Linked DNA regions of Pelagibaculum spongiae. The protein of the gene in region 1 interacts with the protein of each later gene in a pairwise test. Links are inferred from orthologs where the notes say so. Each region holds a gene or a part of one and is shown on either strand. Other genes may lie near its edges.

Region 1 (4,941 bases):
GTAATGAAATAACTGGCACTCTTTAAGTATCGGTATTTCAGCACCCTATAAAATCATATTGTTTTTCATTATACCAAAGTTGCTAGCTGCTGCATTTCAACAGGTACACCCCGTGACTGCGGTCGGTCGATAGTTTGCTAGATGCGGTGCCTGAAGGTGCCAAGATTGTCTGCATTGAGTTAGTAGAAGGTGCAGTTGCCTTGCCAGAATTTGAGCATCCAGAAAATGCTTTTTATGTTTTTGGGCCGGAAGATGGCAGCCTGGAACAAGCCGTTGTCGATCGCGCAGATGCAGTGGTTTATATCCCAACCATTGGTTGCATGAACCTAGCAGCCACGGTCAATGTGCTGCTTTACGACCGCATGGCAAAAAGCTATCAGCAACAAGCAAATAACCCACTTGACCAAGGCGATCAATTAATTCGCCAAAGTCGTGATACCAATAACCTTTTGCAGGTTAAGTAGCTCTTACTTAAAATAATGCAATCTATACTAGTTCCAATATCTAAAGGAATTAGTTATGCCAAGCTTTGCTCTTTTTAAAGAGTCCGTTGAAAAATTTGAAGGATCAGCCTTACTAGATCTTTCCAGATTTAATTGGTCATTAGTCTTGGCCAAGCAAATGATGCTTCAACAAACTGCTGGAGCTTGCGAGCATTGCATGAGGATTGCTGAACATTTAGGCTTCTGCCTTGGAATTTCAGTCGTCTTTATAACTTTTTATGAAAACCCCATGTCTTTTAAAACATTACTTTTAAAAGATGAAGTAGTAGCAGAAACCATTGTTCGATGTCAGATCCAGCACCAATCACGGAGAGGAGATCACACCTCGCTCCTTAATTCTGGTGATCAATCTCCGACCGAAAAATTTTTAGAAGAAAAAAGTTTCTTTAATGAGCATACATTCAATGGAACAGAAAAAATAAGTGATTTCATAAGTTTAATTGCTAATTTTTCTAAATATACTGATTGCTACTTTCAAATTTATTTTCATGGGGCAATCCCAGGATCAGGAAGCCATGTTGTAACAGCTTGGAATAACTCAAAAAACAATACGATAATATTTTTTGATTCGCTTTATGGCATTGCTGAATTCTCGGAAAAAAATAGAAACAAACATTTCTCAATTTTTATTCATTGCCATCTGACACAAAACATACCAATGATTAATATTAAACGCTGGAATGCGACTATTTACAAAAAAACAAACAATGCATTGTTAAATATTTCAGAAAACATAGCAACAGCAATTCCCAAGAAAGATAGTTCAATTACTGGAAAAGAAACTTCTGTATAAATCAATCTCTAGCATGCTCTCTACTATTTATTTAAGATATCGAAACAAATTTCCTAATCAAACACTATCGCAATCCATAAAAAAAACCGCTCCTGTTTCCAGAAGCGGTTTTTCAATATTCAATCACTAGCAACCGCTAAATGATTAATTATTTACGAACGAGCAGAACGCTTACGCTCGTGCTCTTTCAAGAAACGCTTACGCAGACGAATACTCGTTGGAGTAATCTCTGCCAGTTCATCATCATCGATAAACTCTAATGCTTGTTCCAGGGTGTGCTTAACTGGCGGCACTAACACGATGTTTTCATCGGTTCCTGAAGCACGAATGTTGTTCAGCTGCTTACCCTTGGTAGGGTTGATTGCCAAATCATTGTTGCGGCTATGCAAGCCAACAATCATACCTTCGTAAACATCCAAGCCATGGCCGATAAACAAACGACCGCGCTCTTGCAAGTTAAACAGGGCATAACCCAGTGCTTTACCCGTTACCATTGAAACCAATACACCGTTATTACGATGAGTGACTTCAGTATCTTTAACCGGACCATAATGATCAAAGATGTTGGTGATAATGCCTGAGCCTGAAGTCATGGTCATAAATGCGCCACGGAAACCGATCAGACCACGAGCTGGCATAACAAATTCCAGTCGTACACGACCTTTTCCATCAGGAACCATGTTAGTCAGTTCAGCGCGACGGTTACCCATCTCTTCCATTAAAGAACCTTGGTGCTGCTCTTCAACATCAGCCACTACAAACTCATATGGTTCGTGAATTTTACCATCAACTTCTTTTTGAACGACTTCCGGACGAGATACCGCCAGCTCGAAACCTTCGCGACGCATGGTTTCAATCAGAACCGATAAGTGCAATTCACCACGGCCACTGACACGGAATTTTTCCGGGCTATCACCTGGTACAACACGAAGTGCCACGTTGTGCAGCAGTTCCTGGTCCAGACGGTCTCTGATGTTGCGGCTAGTAACGTACTTGCCTTCCTTACCAGCAAACGGAGAATCGTTTACCTGGAAAGTCATCGAAACGGTTGGCTCATCAATACTTAAAGCCGTCATTGCCTCAGGGTAATCTGGATGACAAAGCGTATCTGAGATATTCAACTTGTCGATACCAGTGATACAAACGATATCACCTGCATTTGCAAGATCGACATTGACACGGTCAAGACCGTGGAAGCCTTTAACTTCACCGATACGACCTTTACGCTGCTTGCCTTCATGATCAATGATCATCACCTGACAACCAGGCTCCATTGCACCGCGGGTGATTCGGCCGATACCGATAACACCAACGTAGGAGTCATAATCCAGCGCAGAAATTTGCATCTGCAGTGGGCCTTCAAGGTCAACCTTTGGTGGCGGAACCTTATCCAGCACCATTTGAAGTAATGGCGTCATGTTTTCGGTCATTTGATCCGCTTCTAAGCCTGCAACACCATTTAGTGCTGAAGCGTAGATTACCGGGAAGTCCAACTGTTCTTCAGTCGCACCCAGACGGTCAAACAGGTCAAACACCTGATCTAGTACCCAATCAGGACGTGAACCAGGACGGTCAACCTTGTTGATAACAACAATTGGCTTAAGGCCTTGCTCGAAAGCTTTTTGGGTCACAAAACGAGTTTGCGGCATTGGGCCGTCAACTGCGTCAACCAACAACAACACCGAATCTACCATCGACAAAACACGCTCAACTTCGCCACCAAAATCGGCGTGGCCGGGGGTGTCTACGATGTTGATACGGTAATCGTTCCAGCGAATGGCCGTGTTCTTGGCCAGAATGGTGATGCCCCGCTCTTTTTCCTGATCATTGCTATCCATCAGACGTTCACCGCCAGCGTTACGACGGTCTAACGTGCCAGACTGTTCTAACAGCTTGTCTACCAAGGTAGTTTTACCGTGGTCAACATGGGCAATAATGGCAATATTTCTTAACTTCTCAATCACAGGGGCGGGTTCCTCCACTCAAAGGGATGCGGATTATACCCAAGAACAAAGGAATCTGAATGTTTTTCTCAAAAAAACAGTGGTTTCTTGATCAGTTACCGCTGGTCAGTGACTGAACTTCTATTGAAATAACATTCAAAGTACAAGCAATCGGCCGCCCAAAAAACGATCATTTAAATACTTCGTTCAATAAAGGTCATTTCGATTGAATGAATAATCCAACGACAACTACCTTTGGATCGGCTCATTACCTCATGCGAGATAAGTAGCTTTTCCGTTATTTCCTTAATTACGTCTGCATTACACTTCTATTGATTTAGCGCAGCTGCGTTCCCCTCGGTAACAACTACTTTGTCATCCAACACTGTAATAATCTTTACGTTTAATAACAGTTTGTCAGTTATTGATATGCGTCAGCTTTCAAATATTTAGCTAGCGCTAGTATGTTACCTGATCGGTGAATTCACCGACTCTGACCCAGCAAAAAAATAAAAATAACAAGGCAGCAATGGATTGTTCTCAGAGTACGACCAGGAGCATCAGTACAGCCTGAAATAAAGGGGAAAGAATATGAGTAAAGTGACCTGTTTTGGATTTCGTAGCTTTGGTGAGTTATCTCATTTTGATAAAGCGCAGCAAGTACTTGAAGCATCTGGAGATCCGGTAGAAAAATATCGCGACAAAATGATTCTGTTACTTTCAGAAAATAAAACTGGCTACCAAGTAAAAATGCGTGGCAAGGAAATGAAAGTACGTCGCTTAAAAGAGCAACAGCACGGCTTTGCTCGCTGGGAGCTGCAAGCAGCAATTCCATTCCCACTCTCTCCTGAAACGATTAAAGAAGTGCTATTCCCTGCCTTAGGATTAAATGATGCGCCTGAATTGGATCACCATGAATATCCAATGGAAATCCTATTAGCAGACATCGTATTACCTCACCCTGATTTATGCGCGGTACCTGCATTTAAAGATGCTCGCGTTTGGGAATTTAATGGTGGCAAAGTTGAGCTGGTCAGCCTGCAGCTAAATGGCGATGACTTATGGACACTAGGCATCCGTAATCCCGACGCTGATAAGCTTAGCGACACGCTGAAGCAATTCGGCATGGAAGGTGAACGAAACATTACTTACAGTGATGCCATTGAAGAATTCCAGTGGAAGTGTGCTTAATCGCCCGACCACTACTTAGATTCTTCCCTAATTTTGCAGACTGGTTATTTAATTAGCCAAGTCTGCTTTTTTGTTTTCGAATAAAGTCCTCTCCTCCTCTGCTTTCAGCCTCCTCCCCCCTAAACTGCAGCTATATTCTTTAGTTTATTTATGACTATTTATTCTTGGTTCCTCACAATCTGTGAAGCAACTCGCCTAATTGATCGCTTTTAGATTCAATTTAAGGTCTAGACTGACACTAAGAAACTACTTTATCAGCTAATTCAAAAAGACGCTGCACTATGCCACAGCACCAAAAACAACAAAATCATCTCCAAGAAAAAAACCAGGTCACTATTGAACTAGAACTTCATGATCGCTTCCAACTTCAGCTCACTTCAATTTATCCAATCGGCAGTAAAACCAGCCATCTAGAATATTATTTATTCGTTCCTCCTAGCTTGGGCTGTACCGCCGAAAGATATCCCGCAGAGTTTTTTTACCGTGATCTAAGAAGCTTTCTTCGCTATCG
Region 2 (4,916 bases), on another replicon or contig:
AAGGTTTAATTGATAACCCAGCTAGCAAAGCTAAATCAGTTTGGTTAAGCAAGGAAGGGCGAGAAAAGTCTAAGGCGCTCTTTGAGCAGATGTTTTGTAAATAAAAGCCAAATTCCAGGCAAAAAAAAGCCATCTAAAAAAGATGGCTTTCTAACTGGTTGCGGGAGCAGGACTTGAACCTGCGACCTTCGGGTTATGAGCCCGACGAGCTGCCAACTGCTCCATCCCGCGTCAGTTCGGGGTCTGCATGCCACATGCAGTAAATTGGTTGCGGGAGCAGGACTTGAACCTGCGACCTTCGGGTTATGAGCCCGACGAGCTGCCAACTGCTCCATCCCGCGACAATTTGGTGATCTACTTTAACAATTTATTTTGGCAAACAAATTAGTAGATAATTTGGTTGCGGGAGCAGGACTTGAACCTGCGACCTTCGGGTTATGAGCCCGACGAGCTGCCAACTGCTCCATCCCGCGTTAATTTGGCGTTCTGCTTTACAATGCTTACACATTGTAAAGCAGAGAATATGGTTGCGGGAGCAGGACTTGAACCTGCGACCTTCGGGTTATGAGCCCGACGAGCTGCCAACTGCTCCATCCCGCGACAATACTTGTTCCTACATCAAAGTTTTAGCAAACAAATCAGTAGAGAATTTGGTTGCGGGAGCAGGACTTGAACCTGCGACCTTCGGGTTATGAGCCCGACGAGCTGCCAACTGCTCCATCCCGCGACAATGCTTTCTTTCTACTTAAAAATTTTGGCAAACCAATAAGTAGATAATATGGTTGCGGGAGCAGGACTTGAACCTGCGACCTTCGGGTTATGAGCCCGACGAGCTGCCAACTGCTCCATCCCGCGACAATGCTTGGCATTTACCTGAATCAATATTTAATCAAGTAAATTAATTCTTGCTGAAGGTTAAAGCTAAAACTAACAATGACCAAATAACTATCTGGTTGAGTTGGTTGTTTGCCTTGCCCTGTTACAGCGAGGACGCATTCTAGGCGGCAGCATAAGCAATTGCAAGTGGAATACTCAAACTACTTCGAAATGTAAGCTTCAGCTGGCGTGGTAAGCGTTTTAGGCAAGGCATTAATTGCAGTTAATGTGCGGCCCTTTTCAAAATTAATAACGCAGTATGAAACGCTTACAGGCCAGCCCTTCGGAGATCGCCGAGCAAAACCTGCTCGGCGTTGCATCTTTTATTAAAGGAACCACCATGAATATAAAGCTGCGCCTTGGTATGGTTCGTTCAATAATCCTGAAACTCACATGTCGCAGCGGTTTGGCTATCGTTCCCTTTCGTAAACATCTGCCAGCGACTATCATTGGCCGCCTGTTACTGGAGGTTAGATTTTGAGTCGTTTCTTTATTACATGTGCCAAAGGGCTGGAAGGCCTATTACTGGATGAGCTTCGTCAACTGGGTTTTGAAGATGCCAAGGAGACGCGAGCAGGTGTTTCGCTAACGGCCAGTTTTATGGAAGGCTGCAGAATCTGTCTTTGGTCTCGCTTGGCCAGCCGGGTATTGCTTGAGCTGGGTGAGTTTGCCGGTGAAAAAGATGTTTACCAGGCAACTTCGCAAATCGATTGGAGTGAGATTTTCACCGAGGATAAAACCTTATCGGTGCAAGCGATTGCTTCTGGTGTTGAAGGTCATAGCTTATTTATGGCCCAGCGCTCTAAAGATGCCATTGTCGATCAGCTCCGTGAAAAAAATGGCTATCGCCCTTCGGTAGATATTCAGCAGGCCGATATACGCATTCATGTTCTGGTGCGTGCATCGGGCATTCAAATCAGTCTTGATTTATCCGGTGCGCCTTTGCACCAGCGCGGCTATCGGCAACTAACGGGTTCTGCACCGATTAAAGAAAACCTAGCAGCCGCTATTTTAGTGCGTGCCGGCTGGCCAAAACTGGTTGCTGAGCGGCCTGAAGGTAAGCAGCTGACCTTAATCGATCCTATGTGTGGTAGTGGCACATTATTGATGGAAGGTTTGCTGATGGCGGCGGATATTGCGCCAGGTTTGAAATGGCGTGACTACTGGGGCTTTTCAGCCTTGCCAGAGTTTGATTCGCAGCAATGGCAGCAAATGCTGGCCGATGCGCGTCAAAGAATGGTCAATGGTATGGATCATTTGCCGCAGTTCCATGGTTACGATCTGAGTAAAAAAGTGATTGGTGGCGCTAAAGATGCTGCATCAGCTGCTGGCTTTGCTCGTTTAATGAAGTTTGAACACTTGGCTTTGGCTGACCAACCCGCGCCAGATGAAAGTGCCGCCGGTTTGCTGATTTGTAACTTACCCTATGGTGAGCGATTAGGCGAAGATGCTGAAATTGAAGTCCTTTATCAGCAGCTTGGCGACACATTAAAGCGTGACTATGTTGGCTGGAAAGCATCAGTTCTGTTATCCAACGCTGGGCTTGGTAAGGCGTTTGGTATTCAGTCTGACCGCCGCTATAAATTGTATAACGGCCCGTTGGAATGCCAGCTGTTGAATATGGATCTTAAAGACGAGAATTTCCGCCAAGTATTCAAACAAAGAATGCACCCGGCATTATGGCGCAGCTGCCGCAAAGATTTTCAGCCGACACCCCATAGTGAAATGTTTGGCAACCGTTTGAAAAAGAACCGCCGCAAACTTTCAAGCTGGATTAAACGAGAAAATATTCACGCCTATCGGTTATATGATGCTGACTTACCAGAATATGCGGCAGCAATCGACATTTATAACGATCACTTGTTGATTCAAGAATATTTAGCGCCTTCATCGGTTGATGAAAAAGCTGCTCGCCAGCGTTTTTCCGATATTTTGTGGCACTTACAAAAGCAGCTGAATATTGCACCGGAAAATATTCATATTCGAGTGCGACAGAAAGAAAAGAGCGCGGGCCAGCCAATTCATCAGGAAAATGGCGCGGCTAATATAGTGGTTGAGGAAGGTCAGGCAAAACTGGTTGTGAACCTGGAAGATAACCTCGATAGCGGTTTATTCCTCGATCACCGTCCAATGCGCCGTCATTTGTCGAGCATTGTAAAAGGTAAGCGATTCTTAAACTTGTTCGCCAGCACAGCAACTGCCAGTGTCCATGCGGCCTTGGCTGATGCCAGCTCAAGTTTGACGTTGAATATGTCAAAGTACTATTTAACTTGGGCGGAAGATAATTTCCGATTAAACCAAATTAGTACCTTAAAGCATCCTATTCGTAAGGTTGATTGTTATCAGTGGCTGGATTCTAAAGAGAAAGAGGGCGAATTTGACCTGATCTTTATGGACCCGCCAAACTTTTTCAATTCTTCACGAATGGACCGTTCGATCGATGTCACTAAAGATCACCCGTGGTTAATCGACCGTGCCATGGCGCGATTAGCAGCCGATGGCCAGTTGTATTTTTCTAACAACCGTCGTGATTTTAAAATGAGCGATGAAGTGAAAGAGAAATATCAGGTGCAAAATCTCGATTCGAAAATGTTGCCACCGGATTACGAGCGCAACCCAAAAATTCATAATTGCTGGTTGATTGAAACCAAGTAAATTAATTTCGGTATATTTCAACACTCAAAAACCACCGGCTAAAGTCGGTGGTTTTGTATTGCGGACTGAATGCTCAAATGTAGTGCCATGCGTTGGTGCAAGCTAAGTCATGACAATCAGTGCTTATACTGGGAGCGCAGGCGGCCCGCCTGCATAGTGCGAATACCTATAAGTGGTAGGTATTTTCATGCGGTTGAAGTGCATAACTGATTTAATAGTTAACCAGCTACCCAGCAAGAGCCAAGCTTTTATTATATTATCCATCCGTCTTGAGCATTTCCTTTCGGTAAGGCGCTTTGTGGTTGCGAGATGCTGTATTGTAAAATCACATCATTTCCCATGCCAATGGCCTCATGCTTACTTGTTTTTGGATTTACAGCAAAAACTTCTATTATATTTATATTGACACCATTACTTTGCATTACTCTAAGTGCTGACGCTAATGACGTTCTGTCGGGTTGGTAATGGCCACTGTCGTTACAAATAGCTTGCACCTCACCATGGACTATTTTTATAATGCCAGCGAATGCGACATTGGCTCCAGATAAATAACTTGAATGATAGAAATTAGTTATGGAATAACCCCTTGGAAACTCAAGATGCTGTGCGGCATAGAAAATACCAGATGTGCTCATTATACAGCCGCAGAAGTCAGAAACTGATTTGGCATGAAAGCTTTGCGTATTTGACCTCGCCATATTTTTTGATTCAGCGAGAACTAGACTTAACTGGCCAGTCGAAATATGCGAGTGGCTTGGTTTGAATGTCATGTTCTGAACCCTCTTAAATGCATCAGGTTCGCTCTGCCACCAATGATATTGCATAAGACGTCCACTTTGAAATTGAAGGCGAAAGCGTTCGACTTGTTCTTCAGATAAATATTCGAGTCGCTTATTTTCCAATTGCTTTTTGTCCTTAACTAGCTTGTGAGGCAAGATAGAATACTGAGGCAATGTATGGGCGAAGGTTAGAGAGGTTGTCGGTTGATGAGATGATGAGCGCGGTGGGAGCGGCGGAGGTGCAGTAGAATAAGGTTGTTGTGTGTAAGGTTTTGGTGGAATAGGTGGTGTAACAACTCTTTGGGGCGGTTCAAACATTTTTTTTGCTTTATCTTCTAAGCTGCTTAGTGGGCATTGAATTCTTTTAGCCAATAAAGTGCTAACTTTTGCAAATAAATCTGCAACGGCCGGCCGCCGAGTTGCTTTTATATCGTTTTGAGTGATGTAGAGCTTTTCATCCGTGTTTGCTGTGTTTGCTGTGTTTGCTGTGTTTGCTGTGTTTGCCGTGTTTGCCGTGTATGGAGCCACCTCTAACCACAATTTTAAAATCTTAAGTAATTGATAAAGAAGGCGTGTTTGTGCTTCGCCATGAACCTCGTTATAGAT

What was found. Proteins that work in one complex are often made in the same cells at the same time.
Region 2: the proteins of typA (region 1) and rlmKL interact in binary tests that used the Escherichia coli proteins (3 or more experiments, as listed by UniProt). The link is inferred for Pelagibaculum spongiae from one-to-one orthologs.

Annotation. Positions count from the first base shown.
Region 1 is NZ_QDDL01000005.1:340,398-345,338, reverse strand. Bases 855-3,833 are described here. They hold typA (translational GTPase TypA), read right to left. Parts: upstream 3,261-3,833; coding sequence 1,449-3,260; downstream 855-1,448. Other genes in these bases: DC094_RS14035 (hypothetical protein), read left to right, coding at 3,831-3,833; DC094_RS14045 (hypothetical protein), read left to right, coding at 855-1,296. Outside these bases: DC094_RS14050 (TrmH family RNA methyltransferase), read left to right, coding at 135-464; more of DC094_RS14045, read left to right, coding at 520-854; more of DC094_RS14035, read left to right, coding at 3,834-4,430; DC094_RS14030 (hypothetical protein), read left to right, coding at 4,712-4,941. UniProt on the Escherichia coli protein: A 50S ribosomal subunit assembly protein with GTPase and nucleotide-independent chaperone activity, required for 50S subunit assembly at low temperatures, may also play a role in translation.
Region 2 is NZ_QDDL01000003.1:113,100-118,015, reverse strand. What follows is about bases 989-3,942. They hold rlmKL (bifunctional 23S rRNA (guanine(2069)-N(7))-methyltransferase RlmK/23S rRNA (guanine(2445)-N(2))-methyltransferase RlmL), read left to right. Parts: upstream 989-1,353; coding sequence 1,354-3,531; downstream 3,532-3,942. Other genes in these bases: DC094_RS09385 (IQM protein middle domain-containing protein), read right to left, coding at 3,783-3,942. Also shown: DC094_RS09430 (DUF6429 family protein), read left to right, coding at 1-104; more of DC094_RS09385, read right to left, coding at 3,943-4,916. UniProt on the Escherichia coli protein: Specifically methylates the guanine in position 2445 (m2G2445) and the guanine in position 2069 (m7G2069) of 23S rRNA. Methylation occurs before assembly of 23S rRNA into 50S subunits.